DNA from 2 places in the Solibacillus sp. NPDC093137 genome. Region 1 is predicted to be linked to the other one. Evidence: riboswitches for the same ligand, from Rfam matches in the RefSeq annotation. Region 1 holds a riboswitch; the other holds the start of a gene.

Region 1 (8,187 bases):
AGACGTGCTTCCGTATAACGCATTGCAGCTGGCGGGTCACCATCGACAGAACCGTTGTTACCATGCATTTCAACCAGCATCTGACGGCTTTTCCAGTCCTGACTCATACGGACCATTGCATCATACACCGAAGAATCACCGTGCGGGTGGTAGTTACCAATTACATTACCGACTGTTTTTGCCGATTTACGGAACGGTTTGTCAAAAGTGTTACCTTCATGGAACATCGCATATAATATACGACGTTGTACAGGTTTTAGCCCGTCACGCGTATCCGGTAATGCACGATCTTGAATAATATATTTGGAATAGCGACCAAAACGGTCACCCATTACTTCTTCTAATGGCAGATCTTGAAATTTTTCTACAAAACTCATTATTCGTTAACCTCCTCATGCTGGATGAATTCATTTTCTAAAATGCTTGCATCCTCTTCCATGCCGAAGTTGACGTTTGATTCAATCCATTTACGGCGGGGCTCTACTTTATCGCCCATCAATGTTGTAATACGACGTTCTGCACGTGCACCATCTTCAATTTTTACGCGGATTAATGTACGTGTTTCCGGATTCATCGTTGTATCCCAAAGCTGATCGGCATTCATCTCACCTAAACCTTTATAGCGCTGAATAATATAGCCTTTGCCGATTTTTTTCGTTGCGGCGCTTAGCTCCTGTTCTGTCCAGGCATACATAAGCTCCTGCTTTTTACCCGACCCTTTTGATACTTTATAAAGAGGCGGTAACGCAATATACACTTTTCCTGCTTCGATGAGCGGACGCATATAACGGTAGAAGAATGTCAGCAATAATACTTGAATGTGGGCACCATCTGTATCGGCATCGGTCATGATGACAACTTTATCGTAAGCGGCATCTTCCACCGAGAAATCTGCTCCGACACCTGCACCGATCGTATGGATAATCGTCGCAATTTCTTCATTTTTCATAATATCCTGAAGCTTTGCCTTTTCGGTATTGATAACTTTACCGCGCAATGGCAAAATCGCCTGGAATGTACGGTCACGACCTTGCTTCGCCGAACCACCCGCTGAATCACCCTCTACAAGGTATAATTCATTTCTAGAAGCATTTTTCGACTGTGCAGGTGTCAGCTTACCAGACAGAAGCGTACTCGATTTTTTCTTTTTCCCGTTACGGGCATCATCACGTGCTTTACGCGCTGCTTCACGCACTTGTTGGGCGCGAATTGCTTTACGCACTAAAGAAGCCGACAGCTCGGCATTTTCTTCAAGCACATACATTAATTGCTCTGAAACAACGGTATCAACGGCAGAGCGTGCTTCAGATGTACCAAGCTTCCCTTTTGTCTGACCTTCGAATTGCAGCAGATTTTCAGGAATACGTACAGAAACAATTGCTGTCAGGCCTTCACGAATATCAGTGCCTTCCAGGTTTTTATCTTTTTCTTTCAGTAATCCGATTTTGCGGGCGTATTCATTAAACACACGTGTCAACGCTGTTTTAGCGCCGGTTTCATGTGTACCGCCATCACGTGTACGGACATTGTTGACGAACGACAAAATCGTTTCGGAATAGCCGTCATTAAATTGCAGTGCGAACTCCACTTCTATTTCCTGAATGCTACCTTCAACATATTTAACCGGATGTAATACATCTTTTTCTTCGTTTAAGTATGTGACGAATGCTTCAATACCGCTTTCATAATAGAAAATTTCATGTTTTCCTTCTCCGCGGTCATCGATTAGTTCAATTTTTAATCCTTTTAATAAAAACGCAGATTCACGTAAGCGTTCTGCCAATGTATCATAATTATATTTAACGACTGAAAAAATCGTTGGATCCGGCAGGAAATGTACAAGTGTTCCTGTTTCCTTCGTTTTTCCGATCATATCAAGCGATGTAGCCGGTTTCCCGCCTTGTTCAAAGCGCTGGCGATAAACTTGGCCATCACGATAAATTGTTACTTCCAAAAATGTTGATAAGGCGTTTACAACTGATGAACCTACACCATGTAAACCGCCACTTGTTTTATAACCGCCTTGTCCAAACTTTCCGCCTGCATGAAGGACGGTGAAAATAATTTCAGGGGTTGGTTTACCCATTTTATGCATACCTGTTGGCATACCACGACCATGGTCACGCACGCTAATACTGTTATCTTCATGAATCTTCACGATGATATGATTTCCATATCCAGCAAGCGCTTCATCCACTGCATTGTCTACAATTTCATACACTAAGTGGTGAAGACCTCGACTATCTGTAGAACCAATATACATCCCTGGTCTTTTGCGTACGGCTTCTAAACCTTCTAATACTTGAATGGCATCTTCATTATACGAAATACCGGCTTGGTTTTTTACCAAATGTAATCCCCTCCAAAAATACAAACAAACGTTCTATTTACTACCTAATCGTACGCTCAAATATGCATGATGTCAATGTTTAAAGGTACTGATTTAGGCTTTGCAAAGATTAATTGTATCATCAAAAACGAACGTTTAAAAGCATATCCTTCAGTAGCAAACAATAAAATGTAACTTTTTCCCTGTTTTTTACGATGAACGAAAAAATAATACCTCTTTCCTTCTATTAAAAAACATTGTAAAATATTCAATACATACTATTAGTACCAAGTAGTAATTCTGAATTCGAAAGGAGCACAACACTTGATCAACGCATTAATTATTATTTGTGCTTATTTAATCGGTTCCATTCCATCTGCTTTATGGATTGGCAAAATTTTTTACAAAACGGATATTCGACAACAAGGCAGCGGCAATTTAGGAACGACTAATACATTTAGAGTATTAGGCAAAAAACCGGGCATCGCCGTATTGCTTATTGATATATTGAAAGGAACGGCTGCGGTATTGCTACCGTTATTGCCATTTTTCGCAGACAGCACTGTCCATCCTTTAATCTTAGGTGTCATCGCGGCTGCTGGCCATATGTTCCCGATTTTCGCTAGTTTCCGCGGAGGAAAAGCAGTTGCTACGAGCGGCGGTGTTATTTTAGGCTATAATTTACCGTTATTTTTAATTTTAATCATTGTATTTGTCATCGCCTTAAAGTTAACGAAAATGGTCAGCTTATCATCTATGATTGTATCCGCTGCAGCGGTTATTTATGTAATTGGTCATTGGATGATAACAGGAGAATATGCATTATTCATTTTGGTTGTCGTTCTGGCAGGCTTCATTTTTTACCGTCACCGTGAAAATATTAAGCGGATTAAAGCCGGTACTGAACCGAAAATTAAAGGATTTTAAACGATTGACTGAAAGGGTTTCCTTTCAGTCTTTTTTTGTACTAAAAATTCAGAACGCGAGCTTTGTAAGTTTTTTTTATTTACTGCATAATGGCAGTAGAGGTGAAATATATGGAAATCAAACTATCAGAAAAAGCGCTCAATTGGTTTAAACAAGAGATGGAAGTAGAAAAAGGCGATTTTATTCGCTTTTATGCAAGGTATGGAGGTTCTTCACCTTTTCATGAAGGGTTTTCGTTAGGGATGACACGGGAGCAGCCGCATGAAATAGGTATTGAAACGGTTGTGGAAGATATTCATTACTACATCGAAAAATCCGATGAATGGTTTTTTAATGAACATCATTTAGTTGTAGATGTCGCCGATTCATCCGATGAATTAACTTATTCGTACGAAAAATAAAGGCCCTATTTCAGCTTCCTAATACGAACAATTTGCCGCTCAAAAAGTTCAAATGTTTCGAATTTATTGTAAATCCATTTTTGCCGATTCAATCGTTATAATGAGTAAGGATTATATCGAGGATTGATGAGGGATTACATGTGAAAGTGAAACAGGAATTTTATTGGCGCTGCGTATTTTTTATTGCAGGCATCATTGTTTTATCATTAGGCGTCGCATTGACGATCAAAGGACAAATACTTGGCGTTGGGTCATGGGATGTCCTTCATATCGGATTACAAAAAAACTTGGGATTAACGGTCGGTATGTGGTCGATTATTTTAGGTTTGCTCATTCTGGCTGTTGATACGTTTTTCACGAAAAGATTGCCGAAAGTCGGAACTTATTTGGACATGTTCCTGACAGGGATTTTTATTGATATATTTTTGTTAGTATTACCGGATGCGAATACACTGTTAGAACAAACATTGGCGTTTGTTGTTGGCGTTGTCCTGCTCGGCTTCGGCTGCGGGATGTATATGGTCGCAAACCTCGGTGTAGGACCTCGTGATACATTAATGCTGCTGTTGGTGCATCGCCTCGGCTGGAGTGTCAACCGTGCACGGACGACAATGGAAGTAACGGTTGCTGTATTAGGTTTTGTATTGGGCGGACCAGTCGGAGTCGGTACTGTATTTATGGCGTTCGGCTTAGGGCCTGTCGTACAATGGGCACTCAAATGGAACGGAAAGCTGTTCCACCGCGCAGCAGGTGTCGAAAGTGTTGTTATATAAATAATGAGGAGAGCAAGCAATATGCGTTTGCTTTCTTTTTTTTACATTTAAATTGTTACAATTTTCAAAAAATACTTTCTCTACAATGAAAAAAGGTGCATAGTAGTAAGTGGAGGTGTTTTTAAATGATACATATTGAAAATATCCATTTATATCGCAATGACAAAAAGATTTTAAATGATTTAAGCTGGCATGTTCAAAAGGGACAGCATTGGGCTATTTTAGGGTTAAACGGATCCGGCAAAACGACGTTGCTGAAAGTTATTAACGGCTATATTTGGCCAAATGAAGGTAAGGTCCAAATACTGGGTGAAACATATGGCAAGACGTATATACCGAAACTGCGGACACGGATCGGCTGGGTCAGCAATGCGATGATCGATAACTTCAACTGGCAGGATAATGCAATTGAAATCGTGCTCAGCGGAAAATTCGGTGCCCTTCGCCTTTTCAATGATGTGACGGAAGAAGAAATTGACCATGCGGTTTCTATTATGAAGCATTTTCACTGTGACCATTTAGCAAATAAATCATTCGAGCATTTGTCTCAAGGTGAACGGCAGCGTGTTCAAATAGCAAGGGCCATTATGGCGGATCCGGAAATTTTAATATTGGATGAGCCATGTGGCGGTCTGGACTTAATCGAACGGGAAAACTTGCTGCAAACAATAGAACAGATTGCACAAGCAGAAAACGGCCCTACCCTAATTTACGTGACGCATCATGTAGAAGAAATACTTCCTTGTTTTAGCCATGTACTTTTAATGAAAGACGGAAAAAATGTCGAAGCCAATGCACGCGAAGTTGTTTTAACAGACGAATTATTAAGCGATTTCTTCGGGCGGGAAATTAGTTTGCAGATTGAACGCGAACGTGCCTGGGTCGCAATTAAATAAAACGAACCAGCAGGAGTCCATCTCTTGCTGGTTCGTTTCATTTATAAGCATTAAATATGATATTCAATATTTTCATCGACGTAATGCCATTCATACGGCGTTTCTTGGTATACGTAGTAGTTCAGCCAGTTGTAGAACAACAGATGCGAATGGGCACGCCAAACATTTTTCGGTGCCTGCAACGGGTCGTTATTCGGGAAATAGTTGATCGGAATTTCCGTATTGTCCGGATCTTTCTCAATATCGCGGAAATACTCATCCGATAAGGTCGTTGCATCATATTCCAGATGCCCTGTAATCATAATATGTTTATTGTTTTTCGATTGCACGATAAACACGCCTGCATCATCCGAATAGCTTAATAGTCGCAAGTCAGGGTGTGCTCGCACTTCATCAATTGAAACCGACGTGTGGCGTGAATGAGGTGCCACATACTCATCGCTGAATCCCCGCACTAAATCTACTGTTAAATCCGTAATCACATGGGAATAAACACCGGAGCATTTCTTCGGCAATTCGAATTTTCCGATGCCAAAATGATGATACAAGGCAGCTTGGGCGCCCCAACATATATACATAATCGACGTGACATGTTCATCTGCCCAGTCCATAACATGCGTAATCTCATTCCAGTAGCCAACATCTTCAAAATCCATTTTCTCTACTGGCGCTCCTGTAATAATGAGCCCATCAAAGCGACGGTGCTTCACTTGGTCGAACGTCCGGTAAAAAGTATCTAAATGCGATTTGGAAACATTTTTTGATTCGTATGTAGCCGTGTTTAAAAATGTCACATCCACCTGTAATGGTGTATTACCGAGTAAGCGCAGCAACTGCAGTTCGGTTTTCTCTTTTTCAGGCATTAAATTAAACACTAAAATATTTAACGGTCGAATTTGTTGTGTTTTCGCACGGTCTTCCTCCATGACGAAAATCTTCTCTTTTCTAAGCAGCTCACCCGCCGGTAAATGTTTCGGAATATTAATCGGCATTCCACTTTCCCCCTCATAAACTTTTTCAATAAACTTTTAATAATCTGTGGTATTCAGGCAATGCATTGTTTTACGAGCGAAACGAACCGTTCCGGAACAATAAAAAAGCCCCTCTCATTCCAGCAAAACAGAATTGAGAGGGGCTTCTACCCGTTCTTATCTGCCAAGGTCAACACCTTGCTGGAAGTAGCACCTTTCTAGTTAAACTAGAGGTTGCTGAAGCATCATCGGGCCAAGTCCCTCCGCTTCTCTTGATAAGTCTATTAAATTGTCATTAGTGTATCATGTACTTTGTAATTTTGCAATAATTCCAAAAATATTATTTCACGCATACTAAAGCTGCTCTTTTTCTATAGTAAATAAGATTGTCTCCAGCCGTTCATCCCATACACGTGTCAATGTATTGTATACCCGCACAAAATGCCTGTTTTCCTTTTGATCAAACAGTAAAAAACATAGGACCGGTATATCATTAATCTGGATCGATTCCGTCGAAACAACACTCGTTATATAGTGCGGTACTTCATCTTCCGCCACCGGTTGTTCGGAAAGTTGCTGTTGTATGAAATCAATCAGCACTGTCTCTTCAATTGCTTCGATTTCTTCTGTTTCGATTGTCGGGAAAGGCTCCGGAAACTCTTCCAAATCCGCAAATTCCTCCAGGTCACCCTCCAATGGCTGCTCATGGATCGGGCTGTATTGAATAAAATAACTTGTTTCTTCAAGTTCCTCTTCAAAAATGCCCGATTCCAGCTGAGCCTTACCCTTTGCAGTTAGTGCAAATTCCTGTTCCTTCACAATCATACCCAGTCGTAACATTTTATTCGTCAAATCATGAATAAATAACGGTTCCACCAATAAAATTTCGGCTAATAACTCCACATTTTTCAGCTTCGCCTTCTCAAATGAAATGAGCATCATCTTCATTAAAATATCCATGGCATTACGCATTACCGGATGATATTTCACTTCCAATGTGTGAATCGGAATGGCGTATTGCATTTGCTTTTTGATTTCAATGGACGGATTTTGGATGAGTTCTTTCTGCAGCTGTATAACTGTACTTTGTAAATCCATTCAATCCCCCTGTTTCTACACAGCAAAATAGCCGTCTTGCTCTTTTACTGTCGTTAATACATGGGCATACATATCCCGTGTTTTCGCGCTCTTTGGACGCTTTGTAAACATTTCGGTACTGCCAATCATTATGAGCAGTTCCCGTGCGCGGGATAATGCAACATTCAGGCGTCGGTAATCTTTCGCAAACCCGATTTCTCCGCGCTCATTGTCATGATTCCGCACCATGCTGACGATAATCACATCCATCTCCATCCCCTGGAATTTATCGACGGATCCTGTACGGATGTGTAAATGCGGTACACTGATTTCCTGTTCGATCAGACGATTAATACGTTTCACCTGCTCCGCGTAGAATGAAATAACGCCAACCGATTTTAATGCGTCTTGTGGAATCAGCCCTTGTGCTTTCGCTTGTCCCGTTGCGGCATTTAATTCAAGAAGCTGCTGTTTAATCTGTTCCAGCTCAGCTAAATTGAATAAACTCGAGCCTTCCTTCATACGCTCTTCAAAATACGGCTTGGCATTCGGAATATCAAGCCATAGTAAATGGTGATTTCGTGTAACCTTTGATGTTTCAAGGAAATGATCGCGTACGGCATCCGAATCCTCTAACCCACACTGCAGCTGTTCGGATTCATTTTCGTAAAACGGTGTGATAGTTGACATAATATTTTTATGCATTCGATATTGAAGGGCGAGCATCGTTTTATTTTGTGACGGCAAATTGTTATAAAGACGCTCAAACAATGATTCTTCCAGTAACTTTTCAAGCTCTCGTTTTTCTTCAAA
Region 2 (8,187 bases), on a different contig from region 1:
GAATTAGCAGTTGCTTATACGAACCAACGTCAGCAATTCAAAACAAAATTATCGGATTTCAACTTAACGAAAGAAAAAATCGCATCAATGGCTTCTCACATTTATGCATCTGAATCTTTAAACTATCGTACAGTTGGTTATTTCGAAGACCGTTTAAGCCAGTTATCTGATGAAGAGCAAAAAGACGGCAAATCAGTTGCAGCAGCAATCGCTGAATATGCTATTGAGTGCTCGATCGCAAAAGTATTCGGTTCTGAAACATTGGATTTCGTAGCGGATGAAGCGGTTCAGTTACACGGTGGTTACGGCTTTATGGCTGAGTACGAAGTAGAACGCATTTACCGCGACTCTCGTATTAACCGTATTTTCGAAGGTACAAACGAAATTAACCGTATGATCGTACCGGGCACATTTATGAAAAAAGCATTAAAAGGTGAGTTACCACTATTACAAGTTGCGCAAGAACTGCAAAACGAGCTATTAATGCTTATGCCTGAAGAAATCGGCCAAGGTGCTTTAGAGCAAGAGAAATATTTAGTGAAAAATGCCAAGAAGATTGCAGTACTTGCAGCAGGTGCAGCAGCACAACGCTACGGTGCAAAACTGGATGCGGAACAAGAGCTGTTAGTAAACATCGCAAACATTGCGAACCAATTATACGCAATGGAATCTGCAGTAATCCGTACACAAAAAGCAATCGAGCGTGACGGAGAAGAAAAAGCAGCACAAAAAATTCTTTACACTCAAATTTTCTGTCAGGAAGCATTCGCAGAAATCGAAAAAGAAGCAAAAGAAACATTAATCGCTTCAGTTGAAGGTGACGATGCACGTATGATTTTATCAGCATTACGTAAATTAACGCGCAACAACCCTTACAACTTAATTCCGAAAAAACGTGAAGCTGCAGCGAAACTAATCGAAGCAGAAAAATATGTAGTTTAATAAAGACGGTAACCGGGTGTATACAATGCACCCGGTTTTTCTATGGGTTTTCTAATAAAATGTAAAATGTTCTAATATAATTTCAAAATGTCTAATATACATGGGAACTTCTAATATAAGTTTCCTATCTTCTATTATGTCACCCAAAGTTTCTAATAAGTGAAGTGAAGCCGTTCTTCTAAAATATGTCGGGCATGTTCTAATATTTTTGCACATCTTCTAATAACAACCATAACCAGTAAAACTCCGATAGTGCGAACACATTTTTGATTTGTCCTTCTATATCCGTTACAATATAGGAAAATCCAGGGCAAAAAGGAGTACTTACATGACAGTAAAATTCATCCAATATCCGAAATGTACAACTTGTAAAAAAGCGCAAAAATGGCTAGATGAGCAAGGTGTGGACTATGTAAATATTCATATTGTAGAGCAGACACCATCTAAAGAGGAACTTAAAGCAATTTACGAAGCTAGTGGAGTGCCGCTGAAGAAATTCTTTAATACATCTGGCATGAAATATCGTGAATTAGGCCTAAAAGATAAATTACCGACAATGTCCGAGGATGAGCAATTAGAGCTATTAGCATCGGATGGTATGTTAATTAAGCGACCAATCGTTACAGATGGTAAAAAATTAACTTTAGGATTTAAGGAGTCTGACTTCTTAGAAACTTGGAAATAAACAGTTATTCACATTGTATTTCCGAACGAAATATGGCAAAATGAACTTGAATGTACTACATATAACATGGAGGTTTTCGAATGAGCACACCTAAAGAATTACGTTATTCAAAAGAGCATGAGTGGGTTAAAATTGAAGACGGTAAAGCGACAATCGGTATTACGGATTTCGCACAGTCTGAACTAGGCGATATCGTATTCGTAGAGTTACCTGAAGTAGGCGATGAAATTTCAAGGGATCAGCCTTTCGGTAGTGTAGAATCTGTTAAAACAGTTTCTGAACTATATGCACCACTTTCTGGTAAAGTTGTTGCAATCAACGAAGAATTACTGGACAATCCTGAATATGTAAATGAATCACCATACGGTAATGCATGGATGGTTACTGTTGAGTTAACAAGTGAAGCAGAAGTAGACGAGTTATTAGACGCAGATGCTTACACTGCATTAATCGAACAATAATATGAAACACTAAAGCCTTCTATATAAAGGTTTTAGTGTTTTTTTGTTATTCTATATATAAAGGTGACGAATGAAAGGAAGCGTGTTATATGGGAAGATGCATCGTTGTAGAAGGACGTGCCGATAAATTGAGATTAATCCCGATATTAGCTGAAGACGTGACAATTATTTGTACAAATGGCACGATAAGCGAAGTCAATTTAATTGATTTATTGGAAGAATATGAGCAAGATGAAATTATCACTATGTTTGATGCAGATAAAAACGGTGAGAAGTTACGTAAACTGATGAACCGTGCATATCCCGAAGCGACACAGCTTATCATACCTCACGAATATGTAGAAGTAGAAAAAACACCTACTAAAATCTTAAGGGATATTTTACTACAGGCAAAATTTTTAGTAAAAGAAGGATGACAGTATAATGGAACAATGGACGAAACAGCAATGGGAACAGAACGTAGAACAGTATGATCAGACAGCGTTTTTCTTATATACGCCTATGTGCGGCACTTGTGAAGTGTCGGAAAAAATGTTGGAAGTAATTGAGAAATTACTCCCAGATCTTCCGCTTGGTATGGCAAATATCAATTATTTAGGGGATTTACCATATGAATTGAAAATTGAAAGTGTACCTTGTTTAATCGTTTCAGACAACGGGGAACTAACGAATAAAATTTATGCATTTAAATCCGTACCGTTTTTGTATGAAATATTAAAAAAGTAATTGACGTAGTCACTTTGTCGTGATAAAGTAACATTCATAATAATAAAACTTAATAACGTTGCTCTTATAAAGAGAGGTGGAGGGAAGTGCCCTATGAAGCCCGGCAACCAGCGTTTACGCAAAGGTGCCAATTCACACAAAGTTTAAACTTTGAAAGATGAGAGAACGGTTTACCGTATAAATGTATGTGAAACCTTTCTACTTGTCTTGGTAGAAAGGTTTTTTTCATTCAACGGAGGTTTTGAATGAGAATAGAACATGATTTTGAAATAGCAGGAAGGTTATTTCAATTTAGAAGGAGTACAACCGATGATTGATATACAAAATATTACAAAAGTGTATAACACGAAAAACGGTAAACTTACAGCAGTTGATAATGTAAGCCTATCGATTAACAAAGGTGAAATATACGGAATTATCGGCTACAGTGGTGCCGGTAAAAGTACGATGATCCGACTGCTGAACGGTTTGGAAAAGCCTACAACAGGTTCTGTCATTGTAGGCGGCCAGGATATTGCAAAAGCTTCCGGGGCAAAATTACGAGAAGCACGCCAAAAAATAAGTATGATTTTCCAGCACTTCAATCTGCTCTGGTCACGTACAGTTGAAGAAAACATCGCATTTCCACTTGAAATTGCGGGCGTTTCAAAAGCTGATCGTGAAAAGCGAGTAGAAGAGCTGATTGAACTCGTAGGTTTAAAAGGAAGAGGGAAAGCGTATCCTTCACAATTGTCAGGCGGTCAAAAGCAGCGTGTCGGCATTGCACGAGCGTTGGCGAACAACCCGGAAGTGCTTTTATGTGATGAAGCGACTTCAGCGCTTGATCCGGAAACAACGGATTCAATTTTGGAATTACTGCTCGATATTAATAAAAACATCGGACTTACAATTGTACTCATTACACATGAAATGCATGTTATCCGCAAAATCTGTAACAGAGTAGCGGTAATGGAAGCCGGTAAAGTAGTGGAACAGGGAGATGTATTGCAAGTGTTCCAGCATCCTCAAGCACCAATTACGAAAAACTTCGTATCACAGGCTTCTGGTGAAACACAGGAAACGCAAGCATCACTGGAACAGATTTTAGCCAATTATCCAGAAGGCAAAATCGCTAAATTAACATTTGCAGCGGCAACGACAGAACAGCCTGTCATCTCACAAATGATTAAGCAATTTGACGTAGTTGTTAATATAGTGCATGGCAAAATCTCAAATACAACGGGCGGTTCGTTTGGTACATTGTTTATTCATATCGATGGCGAGCCAAAAGCAGTCGCGGAAGCATTAAGCTTTTTAGCAAAGCAAGAAATTCAGGCGGAGGTGATTGAGCATGTTTAATCAATTATTTCCGAACGTAGATTGGGGTAAAATGCTCGAAGCAACATATGAAACAATTTATATGACGGCTGTTGCGACAGTCATCACATTTATACTAGGACTTCTAATTGGCATTGTCTTATTTTTAACGAGCGACAATCAATTATGGGCAAATAAAATTGTGCACTTTTTGACAGGATCACTCGTAAACATTTTCCGGTCGATTCCATTTATCGTCTTAATCATTTTATTAATTCCATTTACTAAGTTTTTACTTGGAACAATCCGTGGCGCCAATGCAGCATTACCTGCGCTAATTATTGGGGCAGCACCGTTTTATGCGCGCATGGTATTAATAGCATTAAGAGAAATTGATAAAGGTGTCATTGAAGCAGCCCGCTCAATGGGAGCGAAAACTTCTACGATTATTTGGAAAGTGCTGATCCCGGAAAGCTTACCGGCATTAATTTCTGGTATTACTGTTACTGCGGTAGCTTTAGTAGGATATACAGCAATGGCCGGCATTATCGGTGCGGGTGGTTTAGGTAACCTGGCATTCCTTGATGGTTTCCAGCGTAACCGAACAGATGTGACATTAATGGCAACTGTTTTAATTTTAGTTGTCGTATTCATTATCCAATTTATTGGGGACTTCATTACAGTAAGAGTGGACAAACGATAGTTAGTGGCTCATAAATGGCCGTAATTATAAATAATGGTGCATCGAAACAATATGGACGCAAACTTTAAAAAAGTGCGCGTCTATAAGAAAAATAATCAGAATATAAAAAAGGTTTCGATAAACTGGACAAACTAAAAAAAGGGTAGGTAAAACAAATGAAGAAATTATTATCAAGCGTTATTTTAGGAGCTTCAGTACTTGCTTTAGCAGCATGTGGCGGAGAAGATGAAAAATTAGTAGTTGGTGCGTCAAATACACCACACGCAGTTATCCTTGAAAAAGTTAAGCCGATTTTAGAGGAACAGGGTATTGAGCTAGAAATTGAAACTTATACAGACTACGTTCTTCCAAACCAAGATTTAAATAACGGTGATTTAGATGCAAACTACTTCCAGCACATCCCATACTTCGAAGCTCAAAAAGCGGATTTCGATTATGACTTTGCAAATGCTGGCGGTATTCACATCGAGCCGATTGGTATTTACTCTAAAAAATATTCATCTTTAGAAGAACTTCCTGAAGGTGCGACGATTTTACTTTCTAACTCAGTGGCAGACCATGGACGTATGCTTTCATTACTTGAAGCACAAGGTTTAATTACATTAGCAGAAGGTATTGATAAAACAAAAGCAGAAATAAAAGACATCGTAGATAATCCGAAAAACTTCGAATTCGATGCAAACACAGCAGCTGAATTATTAGTGCAAATGTATGAAAATGAAGAAGGCGATGCGGTGTTAATCAACTCAAACTTCGCAATCGATAACGGTATTAACCCATTGGAAGATTCAATCGCAATCGAGTCTAGTGAATCACCATATGTAAACATTATTGCAGTAAAATCTGGTGATGAAGATTCAAAAGAAATTAAAGCATTAGTAGATGCATTACGCTCAAAAGAAGTACAAGACTTTATCGTTGAAGAGTGGGGCGGCTCTGTAGTACCTGTTTCAGGCGAATAAAATGATCAAAAAACCATTTTCTCTCTTCGGGGAGAAAATGGTTTTTTTTCTGGACATAAAATAGCCTTTTCTTAAATAAGGGGTATCTCCTTATCCAATGAAAATTTTTTTCTGTCCCAATGCATTTTATTGGAATCGTGTTAATCGTGAATAAAAGTTGGATATAAATTTGACGAATACTTCTTCGGATGGAGCAAGATCTCTTGCTGTTGGTGCAATGATGCCGACTGTGCGTCTTATATTAGGAATGGCAATCGGCACTTTGACAGTCATGCGCGGTGTTGAATCGTAAAGTGAACTTTCCGGTAAAAGTGTCACACCGATTCCTGCTGCCACAAGCCCTTTTAAAGCATCCATATCTTCTCCCTCGGTAGTGATATTCGGCATAAAGCCTACAGAGCGGCATGCATCAACAGCCACTTTATTTAAAATATAGCCTTCCGGAAAAAGTACAAATTGGTCATTACGCAAATCGACAAGGTTAATTGAATCTTTTTTTGCTAGTGGATGTGTTGCAGGCAATAAAGCATGGATGTTTTCACTAAACAGCACGGTTGTATTGATTGCTTCGTCTTTTGGTGGTAATGGTCCAAGCAAAGCTAAATTCAGCTCGCGATTTTTGACCGCATCAATCAAATACTTATAGGATCCTTGGCGCAAATGGAAAGAAATTTCCGGGTATTCTTTTTTAAATGCCGAAATGACGGTCGGCAATACATAGCTTGCCAAACTTGTAGGAAAACCTATTTTAATTGTCCCTTTTGCCGGGTCTAAATATTCTTCTACCTGCTTTGCAGCAAAATCAATTCCCTTGAGTGCGGAAATACAATGTTCCAAAAAAATCTTCCCGACCGGCGTCAGCTTTACGTTACGCCCAATTCGTTCAAAAAGCGGTGTGCCGAGTTCTTCTTCCAAGTTGGCAATTTGCCTGCTGATTGCAGACTGGGCAACGTGTAAATGCTCCGCTGCTTCAGAAATATGCTCCCGTTCTGCCACCTCTACAAAGTAACGTAACTGTCTTAATTCCACATTTCCCACCCCATTCATCTAAAAAGTAGATTGTTTATATCCAAACTATATATTGTTTATATTATTTCGAAAACTTTAAAATGTAAATACGGGATTGAAAGAATGAGGGGGAATGAATATGAGTTTTCATCAGTTACCAGAAGCACAAGGGTTATATAATCCTGAATTTGAACATGACGCATGCGGAATCGGCATGTATGCAAATATAAAAGGAATACCTTCACATCAGATTGTAGAAAAAGGATTGGAAATGTTATGTCGCTTAGAACACCGTGCAGGACGCGGCGGGGACGGCAAGACAGGTGATGGGGCAGGGCTGTTAGTTCAAATCCCACATGCTTTCTTTCAAAAAAACTGTACGGATCTTAATTTACCTGAAATGGGTGAATATGGTGTTGGCCAAATTTTTTTCACAGAGAATGAAAACGAACGCCTAAAAATTGAACAAAAGATGAACGAATTAATTAAACAGGAAAATCAGCAACTGATTGGTTGGAGAACTGCTCCGACAAATAAGGAAAACTTAAGTGAGATTGCTAAATCGACTGCACCGGTAGTTCGCCAAGTATTTATTCGTTCAAACGAAAACGACAATAAGGCGTTCGAACGAAAATTGTATGTCATCCGCAAACAGCTCGAACATTGGGCTACGGAGCAACAATTCGAATTGTATATTCCAAGTCTTTCTAGTCAGACAATTGTTTTTAAAGGTTTGCTTTCACCAGAAGAGGTTAGTGAATTTTATGTGGATCTGCAGGACGAAAACTTTGTATCCGCATTGGCACTCGTGCATTCACGTTACTCAACGAATACATTCCCATCATGGAAACGGGCCCATCCGAACCGCTATATTATCCATAATGGGGAGATTAACACATTGCGCGGCAATATTAACTGGATGCGTGCACGTGAGCAACAGTTCGTATCTGAAGCGTTTGGGGATGACCTTGAAAAGTTATTACCGATTATTGATACAACGGGTTCAGATTCCTCGATGCTTGATAACGCCTTTGAATTTTTTGTATTAGCTGGACGTTCACCTGCAGAGACGGCGATGATGATGATTCCGGAGCCATGGACAGAAAACCCGCGCATTAATGAAGATCGTAAAGCGTTTTATCAATTTCATGCAAGCTTAATGGAGCCATGGGATGGACCGACTGCTATTTGTTTCACGGACGGTAAACAGATCGGGGCAATTCTGGACCGTAACGGTTTGCGGCCAGGAAGACTTTATGTGACAAAAGACGATCATGTTATTTTCTCGTCTGAAACTGGGGTAGTCGATTACGCTGAGGAAGACATTCTTTACAAAGACCGATTAAGCCCAAGCCGCATGCTGTTAATTGATTTAGAACAAGGAAAAATTATTTCGGATGCGGA

Evidence for each region. A riboswitch is a leader RNA that binds a small molecule or an ion and turns the genes downstream of it on or off. The one in region 1 is predicted to bind S-adenosylmethionine.
Region 2: linked by a shared signal. The riboswitch ahead of ACQKN3_RS13955 (methionine ABC transporter ATP-binding protein) and the one ahead of metA (homoserine O-acetyltransferase MetA) in region 1 are both predicted to bind S-adenosylmethionine.

What each region holds. Positions count from the first base shown of each region.
Region 1 covers NZ_JBNNVH010000001.1:1,047,602-1,055,788, forward strand. The annotation lists gene parC (DNA topoisomerase IV subunit A) at 1-377, opposite strand, end outside; gene parE (DNA topoisomerase IV subunit B) at 377-2,350, opposite strand; gene plsY (glycerol-3-phosphate 1-O-acyltransferase PlsY) at 2,654-3,256, shown strand; gene ACQKN3_RS05370 (HesB/YadR/YfhF family protein) at 3,367-3,657, shown strand; gene ACQKN3_RS05375 (YczE/YyaS/YitT family protein) at 3,804-4,430, shown strand; gene ACQKN3_RS05380 (ABC transporter ATP-binding protein) at 4,556-5,326, shown strand; gene metA (homoserine O-acetyltransferase MetA) at 5,377-6,318, opposite strand; SAM riboswitch class I at 6,472-6,579, opposite strand; gene ACQKN3_RS05390 (nucleoside-diphosphate sugar epimerase) at 6,652-7,395, opposite strand; gene ACQKN3_RS05395 (AAA domain-containing protein) at 7,411-8,187, opposite strand, start outside.
Region 2 covers NZ_JBNNVH010000003.1:197,913-206,099, forward strand. The annotation lists gene ACQKN3_RS13930 (acyl-CoA dehydrogenase family protein) at 1-942, shown strand, start outside; gene ACQKN3_RS13935 (arsenate reductase family protein) at 1,271-1,627, shown strand; gene gcvH (glycine cleavage system protein GcvH) at 1,708-2,088, shown strand; gene ACQKN3_RS13945 (toprim domain-containing protein) at 2,178-2,504, shown strand; gene ACQKN3_RS13950 (thioredoxin family protein) at 2,512-2,814, shown strand; SAM riboswitch class I at 2,876-2,978, shown strand; gene ACQKN3_RS13955 (methionine ABC transporter ATP-binding protein) at 3,124-4,152, shown strand; gene ACQKN3_RS13960 (methionine ABC transporter permease) at 4,145-4,813, shown strand; gene ACQKN3_RS13965 (MetQ/NlpA family ABC transporter substrate-binding protein) at 4,969-5,775, shown strand; gene ACQKN3_RS13970 (LysR family transcriptional regulator) at 5,902-6,804, opposite strand; gene gltB (glutamate synthase large subunit) at 6,923-8,187, shown strand, end outside.